DNA from 2 places in the Pseudoalteromonas sp. A3 genome. Region 1 is predicted to be linked to the other one. Evidence: predicted binding sites of a transcription regulator. Region 1 holds the regulator's gene; the other holds the start of a gene.
The links. Region 1 encodes NrdR, which represses ribonucleotide reductase genes. Its sites were predicted from a motif close to AAACACNANATNTNGTGTTT; they were not measured.
Positions count from the first base shown of each region.

Region 1 (4,185 bases):
AGACGTTGTTGAACAGCTTGCAATTGATCGTGCTAACGAGCTATTTGGTTCTGACTATGCAAACGTTCAGCCACATGCGGGTTCTCAAGCAAATGCAGCTGTTTTCTTAGCATTATTAGAAGCGGGCGACACTGTACTTGGTATGAGCTTAGCTCATGGTGGTCACTTAACGCACGGTTCACACGTAAGCTTCTCAGGTAAGCTATACAATGCAATCCAGTACGGGCTAGACGAAGCAACTGGCGAAATTGACTACGCACAGGTAGAAGCGCTAGCACTTGAGCACAAACCAAAAATGATTATTGGTGGTTTTTCTGCGTACTCAGGTATTGTTGATTGGGCTAAATTCCGTGAGATTGCTGATAAAGTAGGTGCTTACTTATTCGTTGATATGGCTCACGTTGCTGGTTTAATTGCGGCGGGTGTTTACCCAAGCCCAGTACCTCATGCGCATGTTGTAACAACAACAACACACAAAACATTAGCAGGCCCTCGTGGTGGTTTAATTATTTCTGCTTGTGGCGACGAAGCAATTTACAAAAAGCTTAACAGCGCTGTGTTCCCAGGTGGCCAAGGTGGTCCTTTATGTCACATTATTGCTGCAAAAGCAGTGGCATTTAAAGAAGCTCTACAACCAGAATTTAAAACATACCAAGCACAAGTAGTTAAAAATGCTCAAGCTATGGTTGCTGTTATGCAAGAGCGCGGTTACAAAATCGTATCTGATAAAACAGAAAACCACTTATTCTTACTTGATTTAATCGATAAAGATATCACAGGTAAAGATGCAGACGCAGCGCTTGGCAATGCAAACATTACTGTGAACAAAAACTCTGTACCAAACGATCCTCGCTCACCGTTTGTTACTTCTGGTTTACGTATTGGTTCACCTGCAATTACGCGTCGTGGCTTTAAAGAAGCTGAATCGAAAGAACTTGCTGGCTGGATTTGTGACGTATTAGACAACATCAACGATGAGTCAGTACAAGCGCAAGTTAAAGAAAAAGTTAAAGCAATTTGTGCAAAACTACCTGTATACGCTTAATTGCATAAGAAGCAGTAATTTAGATCACAACAAGGGGCCTGTTTACCTTTCGAGGTTTAATTTGCAGTAGTATGTTTGGTTTTTAGGCAAGGCAGAGTCTATGTAGTGTGGTTACTCTACACAAATAGGCGATAACGCAGCATAAATGCCAAACATGCACTGCCCTCGGGTTCGTCCTAGGGGTGATTTACTCTTTGTTGCTCGGTTTTTACTTAGCCCACTAGGTTACAAACCTCGCGCCGCGATCAAATCACCCCTAGATAGAACAAATTTAATCCTGAAAGGCCAACAGGCCCTATTTTTTTGCTAAGATAAAAGGCCGCTAAATAGCGGCCTTTTTTGTTTTAAAACGGAAGTACCGAGTTATGCATTGCCCATTTTGTACCGCAAAAGATACTAAAGTTATTGATTCTCGCCTAGTCGGCGGAGGCCACCAAGTTCGCCGTCGTCGTGAATGTAACGAGTGTCACGAGCGATTTACTACCTTTGAAGGTGCCGAGTTAGTTATGCCACGTGTAATTAAACAAGATGGCAGCCGAGAACCCTTTAATGAAGATAAACTACTCAATGGCCTTAATCGCGCCCTAGAAAAACGCCCTGTTAGTACAGAGCAAGTGGATGAAGTGGTTAATATTATTAAATCGCAGTTGCGTGCTACCGGCGAGCGAGAAATATCAAGTCACCTTGTGGGTGAGTGCATAATGGAGGCGCTTAAAAAACTGGATAAAGTAGCCTATGTGCGGTTTGCCTCTGTGTATCGCTCGTTTGAAGATATACGCGAATTTGGTGAAGAAATTGCCCGTTTAGGGGAGTAATAATGCAAAACCAAATAACCTTTACTGCGCAAGATGAAATGTACATGGCACGTGCCATCGAGCTTGCAAAAAAAGGGCGATTTACAACCACCCCCAATCCTAATGTCGGGTGTGTTTTAGTTAAAGATAACCACGTAATTGGTGAAGGGTTTCATCAATTAGCTGGGCAGGGGCATGCTGAGGTTAATGCCCTTGCTGTAGCAGGTGAAAACGCAAAAGGCGCGACTGCGTATGTAACGCTTGAACCGTGCAGCCATTACGGACGCACTCCGCCGTGCGCAGAGGGTTTAAAAGCCGCAGGTGTAGTAAAAGTTATTGCAGCTATGGTCGACACCAACCCACAAGTAGCAGGTAAAGGGCTTAAAATACTCAGCGATGCCGGTATTGAGGTTGCATTTGGGCTTTTAGAGCAGCAAGCGCGCGCACTTAATTTAGGTTTTTTTAAGCGTATGGAGCACGGGCTTCCGTATGTTACGTGTAAAATGGCGGCCAGCATTGATGGTAAAACCGCGCTAAAAAATGGCCAAAGTAAGTGGATCACCGGAAGCGCTGCGCGACAAGATGTACAATTACACCGAGCACAAAGCTGCGCTATTTTAACGGGCGCCGATACGGTTATTACCGATGATGCTAAGCTCAATGTGAGGTTAAGCGAGTTGCCACAGGCTTTGCCTACTGAATTACCCCTACGCCAACCGGTGCGTGTTATAATTGACTCACAAAATAGGCTTACACCAGAGCTGGCAGTATTTAATATTGAAAGTGAAATAATAATTTTCACTACCAAGGTTGATAAATCAACGCAGTGGCCGCATTTTGTAAGGCATATAGAAGTGCCACAGCAAAATAACAAAGTTAATTTAACGTCTGTTTTAGCGCACCTTGCTAAGCTGCAATTTAATCATGTTTATTTAGAAGCGGGTGCTACACTTGCCGGTAAAATGACAGAGCTTAATTTAATAGACGAATATATATTTTATTTAGCGCCTAAACTAATGGGGTGCGATGCAAAAAGCTTAGTTAATTTTGCACCGCTAACAGATATGCAAAACACCGTTAATTTGACGTTTAAAGAGTGTGTGAAAATAGGCGATGATTTACGTATAACCGCCACAAAACACATTCCAATCACTTAATTAAAAGAGTAGGGCTATGTTTACTGGAATAATTGAAGCCACAGGCAAAATTGCGCTATTACAAAAAAAACAAGGCGATTTAGCCATTCGCATTCAAAGCGCTAATCTTGATATGAGCGATGTAAAGCTTGGCGATAGCATTGCCACTAATGGCGTATGTTTAACGGTAGTTGATAAGCACATTGATGGCTTTAGTGCCGACTTATCAAACGAAACTATCAGCTTAACTGGGTTTGCAAATTATAATATTGGCCAAACAGTTAACCTTGAAAAAGCCATGCAGCCGGTTTCACGTTTAGGCGGGCATTTAGTGTCAGGTCATGTTGATGGCATTGCAACCATTACAGCCATCACTAGTAATGCGCGCGCTACAGAATATTGGCTAAGCACCGATGAAAACTTAATGAAGTACATTCCTTACAAAGGGTCTGTATGTATAGATGGTATAAGCCTGACAGTAAACGCTGTACAAGGTAATAAATTTAAATTAACTATAGTGCCGCACACAAGCGAGCAAACCACCATTGCTGATTTTAAAGTGGGCACACGCGTTAATTTAGAAGTCGACCAAATTGCACGTTATTTAGAGCGCCTTATTAAAGGGGCTGAGCAGCCGACTGGCTCAGATATTTCAATGAGCTTACTAGCTAAAGCTGGTTTTGTTAAATAACGACACTGATAACTTACACGAGCAAATTTATGAATTTACACAGCGCACAAGAAATCATCGACGACATTAAAGCCGGTAAAATGGTTATTTTAATGGATGACGAAGACAGAGAAAACGAAGGTGATTTAATCATTGCAGCAGAGCACATTAGCGCCGAAGCAATTAACTTTATGGCCACTCATGGCCGTGGCTTAATTTGTTTAACTATGACGCAAGAGCGTTGTGAGCAGCTTGATTTACCGTTAATGGTTAAAAACAATGGCGCAGCGTTTTCTACTAACTTTACTATGTCGATTGAAGCTGCCAAAGGTGTAACAACGGGTATATCTGCAGCCGATAGAGCGCGTACAGTTCAAGCTGCTATTGCAAAAGGCGCCGTACCAAGCGATATCGTACAGCCTGGACATATTTTTCCTATTATGGCACAGCCAGGTGGCGTGTTAACGCGCGCAGGCCACACCGAAGCCGGGTGTGATTTAGCACGTTTAGCCGGCCTTGAAGCCTCATCAGTTATTGTAG
Region 1 covers NZ_JAPCKL010000015.1:19,016-23,200, reverse strand. Annotated here, with positions in the region: gene glyA (serine hydroxymethyltransferase) at 1-1,045, shown strand, start outside; gene nrdR (transcriptional regulator NrdR) at 1,411-1,860, shown strand; gene ribD (bifunctional diaminohydroxyphosphoribosylaminopyrimidine deaminase/5-amino-6-(5-phosphoribosylamino)uracil reductase RibD) at 1,863-2,996, shown strand; gene OIZ54_RS18355 (riboflavin synthase) at 3,013-3,666, shown strand; gene ribBA (bifunctional 3,4-dihydroxy-2-butanone-4-phosphate synthase/GTP cyclohydrolase II) at 3,696-4,185, shown strand, end outside.

Region 2 (4,185 bases), on a different contig from region 1:
ATATCACATTCCTTCAGTATCAGCTCTTAGCAACCCGGTATTAGGCGCCAAGAGTATTTGTTATTATTTCTAAGCGACCATGCTATCACAATTAATTTAAATTTACAGGCGCAAAACTTTGCGATTTATCAATTTAGCCCTATATAATGGCCTCAGATTGACGAGGAAGTATTTTATGACCGAACATCAAAATGTAGATAACGCAGAAATAGCAAAATTTGAAGCCATTGCAGAGCGATGGTGGGACCAAGACGGAGAGTTTAAACCTCTTCACGAAATTAACCCATTACGATTAGACTTTGTGGCTAACAAAACCCAAGGCTTATTTGATAAAGAAACACTCGATGTAGGCTGTGGTGGCGGCATTCTTAGCGAAAGCATGGCACGCATGGGCGCACACGTAACCGGTATAGACATGGGGCAAGAGCCACTCACCGTAGCAAAGCTTCATAGCCTAGAAACCGGTGTAAATGTTGACTATATAAAAGTACCTGCAGAAGAATTTGCAACCCAGCACCCTGCTCGCTTTGATGTAATAACCTGTATGGAAATGCTAGAGCACGTACCTGATCCTGCTTCTATTATTCATGCAGTCGCAGAGCTTGCCAAGCCAGGGGCTGATGTGTTTTTCTCAACCCTAAATAAAACACCTAAAGCTTATTTGTTTGCTATTGTAGGTGCTGAAAAGCTGTTAAAAATGGTGCCTGAGGGCACACACGATCACAACAAATTTATCAAACCTGCACAACTTATTGCATGGGCTGAACAAGCCGGTTTAAAAGTACGTGCCAGTGCTGGCCTGGGTTACAACCCGCTTTCTAAGCAGTATTCATTAAATACAGATGTGAGTGTTAATTACATTCTTCATTTTGAGAAGTTAGCATAATGGCTAGCTCTCATACCCCCTTAACTCCTTTTGAGTACGACGCTTTCTTATTTGATTTAGATGGCACCTTGCTTGATACAGCAAACGATTTAGGTGCTGCTTTAAATGCTGTACTTAAAAGTGAAGGTGTTGCGCAAGTTACGCCTGAAGCGTATAGAAAAGTAGCGTCTAATGGCGCCGGCGCACTACTTGAACTTGGCTTTAAAGCGCAATGGGCATCGCAACCACAAACTGAACGAATAAAACAATTAGTCAGCCACTACAGCCAAAACCTAGCGACACACACCCGCTGCTTTGAAGGTATAGAATCATTACTCATAGCCCTTGAGAACCAAGGTATAAAATGGGGAATAATGACTAATAAACCCGGGTTTTTAACCGATCCATTAGTGGCTGCTATACCCGCTTTAAAAAATGCACACGTTGTGATCAGTGGCGATACCCTCACCGAGGCTAAACCATCACCTTTACCCTTACTACACTGTACAAAACTGATGAACGTAGATCCTAAGCGTTGTTTATACATAGGTGATGCTCAACGTGATATAGAAGCAGGTAAAGCCGCAGGTATGCACACAGCAACAGCGCTTTGGGGCTATATACCAAGTATTGATGAGGCCAAGGGCTGGGAAGCCGATTTTAACTGGCACAGCCCCATTGATGCCTTTAACCATATATAGTGCCATGTAAATTTTTAAACACTATATATTGTGATTGTGTTAGTTTTTATGCAAAGCTTGATGATAAAAAAAGCAGTCGAAATTTATTTTCAAAATGCGTAAATTTAGCAGATCATTAGTTGATTTTTAGCTATTTCAACTTAAATGATTGTTCGAAGGTGAGTGACTACTAACACAAATACGTTATCCCAAAGTTATCCACAAATAGGGGCAATTATGTCCCTTGCAAATCAGCTCAGACCACACTATCTTGTGATCTCTAAATTGAACAACACCAGATATTGTGGCCAAATGTTATTCAATTAAATTCGCCAATACGGTGAAACTTATAATAAATGAATACGTACCTTGCTTTAGCGAGGTATAAAGCATTGGTCAAAATACACAATTCCCAAGGAATACAGGCAAAGCTATGAACCAACAGTTATCTGTAAGCAAGCGTGACGGGCGTAAAGAGCCTTTAGATCTTGATAAGATCCATCGCGTTATTGAATGGGCCGCCGAAGGTTTAAACAACGTATCGGTTTCACAGGTTGAATTAAAGTCACACATTCAATTTTACGACGGTATTCGTACAAAAGACATTCACGAAACCATCATTAAAGCAGCAGCCGATCAAATTTCAAAAGAGTCGCCTGACTACCAGTACTTAGCTGCCCGCTTAGCTGTATTCCACTTACGTAAAAAAGCGTATGGCCAGTTTGAGCCTCCACGTTTATTTGACCATGTTACAAAAATGGTTGAAGACAAACGCTACGACGCTCACTTACTCGTTGATTACACAGAGCAAGAGCTTGATGAGCTAGATGCTTATCTTGATCATTCGCGCGATCTTAACTTTAGCTACGCAGCAGTAAAGCAGCTTGAAGGTAAATACCTGGTACAAAACCGCGTAACGGGTGAGATTTACGAAAGCGCCCAGTTTTTATATATCTTAGTGGCTGCGAGTTTATTCTCTGACTACCCGCGCGAAACGCGTATTGACTACATCAAACGTTTTTACGATGCAGTATCAACGTTTAAAATCTCTTTACCTACGCCAATTATGTCGGGTGTGCGTACACCTACGCGCCAGTTTAGCTCGTGTGTACTTATTGAATGTGGCGACAGCCTTGATTCAATTAATGCCACATCATCTGCCATTGTTAAGTACGTTTCACAACGTGCAGGTATTGGTATTAACGCCGGTCGTATTCGTGCATTAGGTAGCCATATCCGTAACGGCGAGGCGTACCACACAGGTTGTATTCCTTTTTATAAGCACTTTCAAACAGCGGTTAAAAGCTGCTCGCAAGGTGGTGTACGTGGCGGTGCTGCAACGTTATTCTACCCGCTTTGGCATTTAGAAGTAGAAAACCTACTGGTACTTAAAAATAACCGTGGTGTTGATGATAACCGTGTTCGTCATTTAGATTACGGCGTACAGTTTAATAAACTAATGTATTCTCGTTTAATTAAAGACGACTACATTACGTTATTTAGCCCATCAGATGTGCCTGGCCTTTACGATGCATTCTTTGAAGACCAAGACGAGTTTGATGCGTTATACGTAAAATACGAGCAAGACGAGTCTATTCGTAAAAAGCGTATTAAAGCGATTGAGCTTTTCTCAATGTTCGCACAAGAGCGTGCCAGCACAGGTCGTATTTATTTACAAAACGTGGATCACTGTAATACGCACAGCCCGTTTATTTCTAAAGTTGCGCCAATTCGCCAATCTAACTTATGTTTAGAAATTGCATTGCCAACTAAGCCGTTAAATAACGTAAACGATGAAGAAGGCGAAATTGCACTTTGTACGCTATCTGCATTTAACCTAGGCGCTATTGAGTCACTTGATGAACTTGAAGAGCTTGCAGAGCTTGCAGTACGTGCACTTGATAACCTACTTGATTTCCAAGACTACCCAGTACCGGCTGCACGTAATGCCACTATGGGCCGTCGTACGTTAGGAATAGGCGTAATTAACTACGCTTACTACCTTGCTAAAAATGGTAAGCGTTACTCAGATGGCAGTGCTAATGCATTGACTCACAAAACGTTTGAAGCAATTCAATACTACCTAATGAAGGCATCAAACGAGCTTGCTAAAGAGCGTGGCGCGTGTCCTAAGTTTAACGAAACAACGTACTCTCAAGGTATTATGCCAACTGATACGTACAAACGTGACTTAGATAAAATTTGTGATGAGCCACTGCACTTAGATTGGGATTCGTTACGTGCCAGCATTAAAGAGCACGGCATGCGTAACTCAACACTTAGCGCATTAATGCCTTCAGAAACATCGTCGCAAATCTCTAACGCAACTAACGGTATTGAGCCACCACGTGGTCACATTAGCGTTAAAGCAAGTAAAGACGGTATTTTAAAACAAGTAGTTCCTGAGTACGAACGCTTAAAAGATAACTACGAGCTACTGTGGGATATTCCATCAAACGATGGTTACTTACAGTTAGTGGGCATAATGCAAAAGTTTATTGACCAAACTATTTCGGCCAATACTAATTATGATCCAAACAAATACGAAGGCGGTAAAGTACCTATGAAAGTCTTATTAAAAGACTTACTAGGTGCATACAAGCTTGGTGTTAAAACACTTTACTACCATAACACCCGCGA
Region 2 covers NZ_JAPCKL010000001.1:487,785-491,969, forward strand. Annotated here, with positions in the region: gene ubiG (bifunctional 2-polyprenyl-6-hydroxyphenol methylase/3-demethylubiquinol 3-O-methyltransferase UbiG) at 176-886, shown strand; gene OIZ54_RS02205 (HAD family hydrolase) at 886-1,566, shown strand; gene nrdA (class 1a ribonucleoside-diphosphate reductase subunit alpha) at 1,979-4,185, shown strand, end outside.
Region 2: a site for NrdR is predicted at 1,836-1,855, ahead of nrdA (class 1a ribonucleoside-diphosphate reductase subunit alpha). Genes of this name have one in related genera too.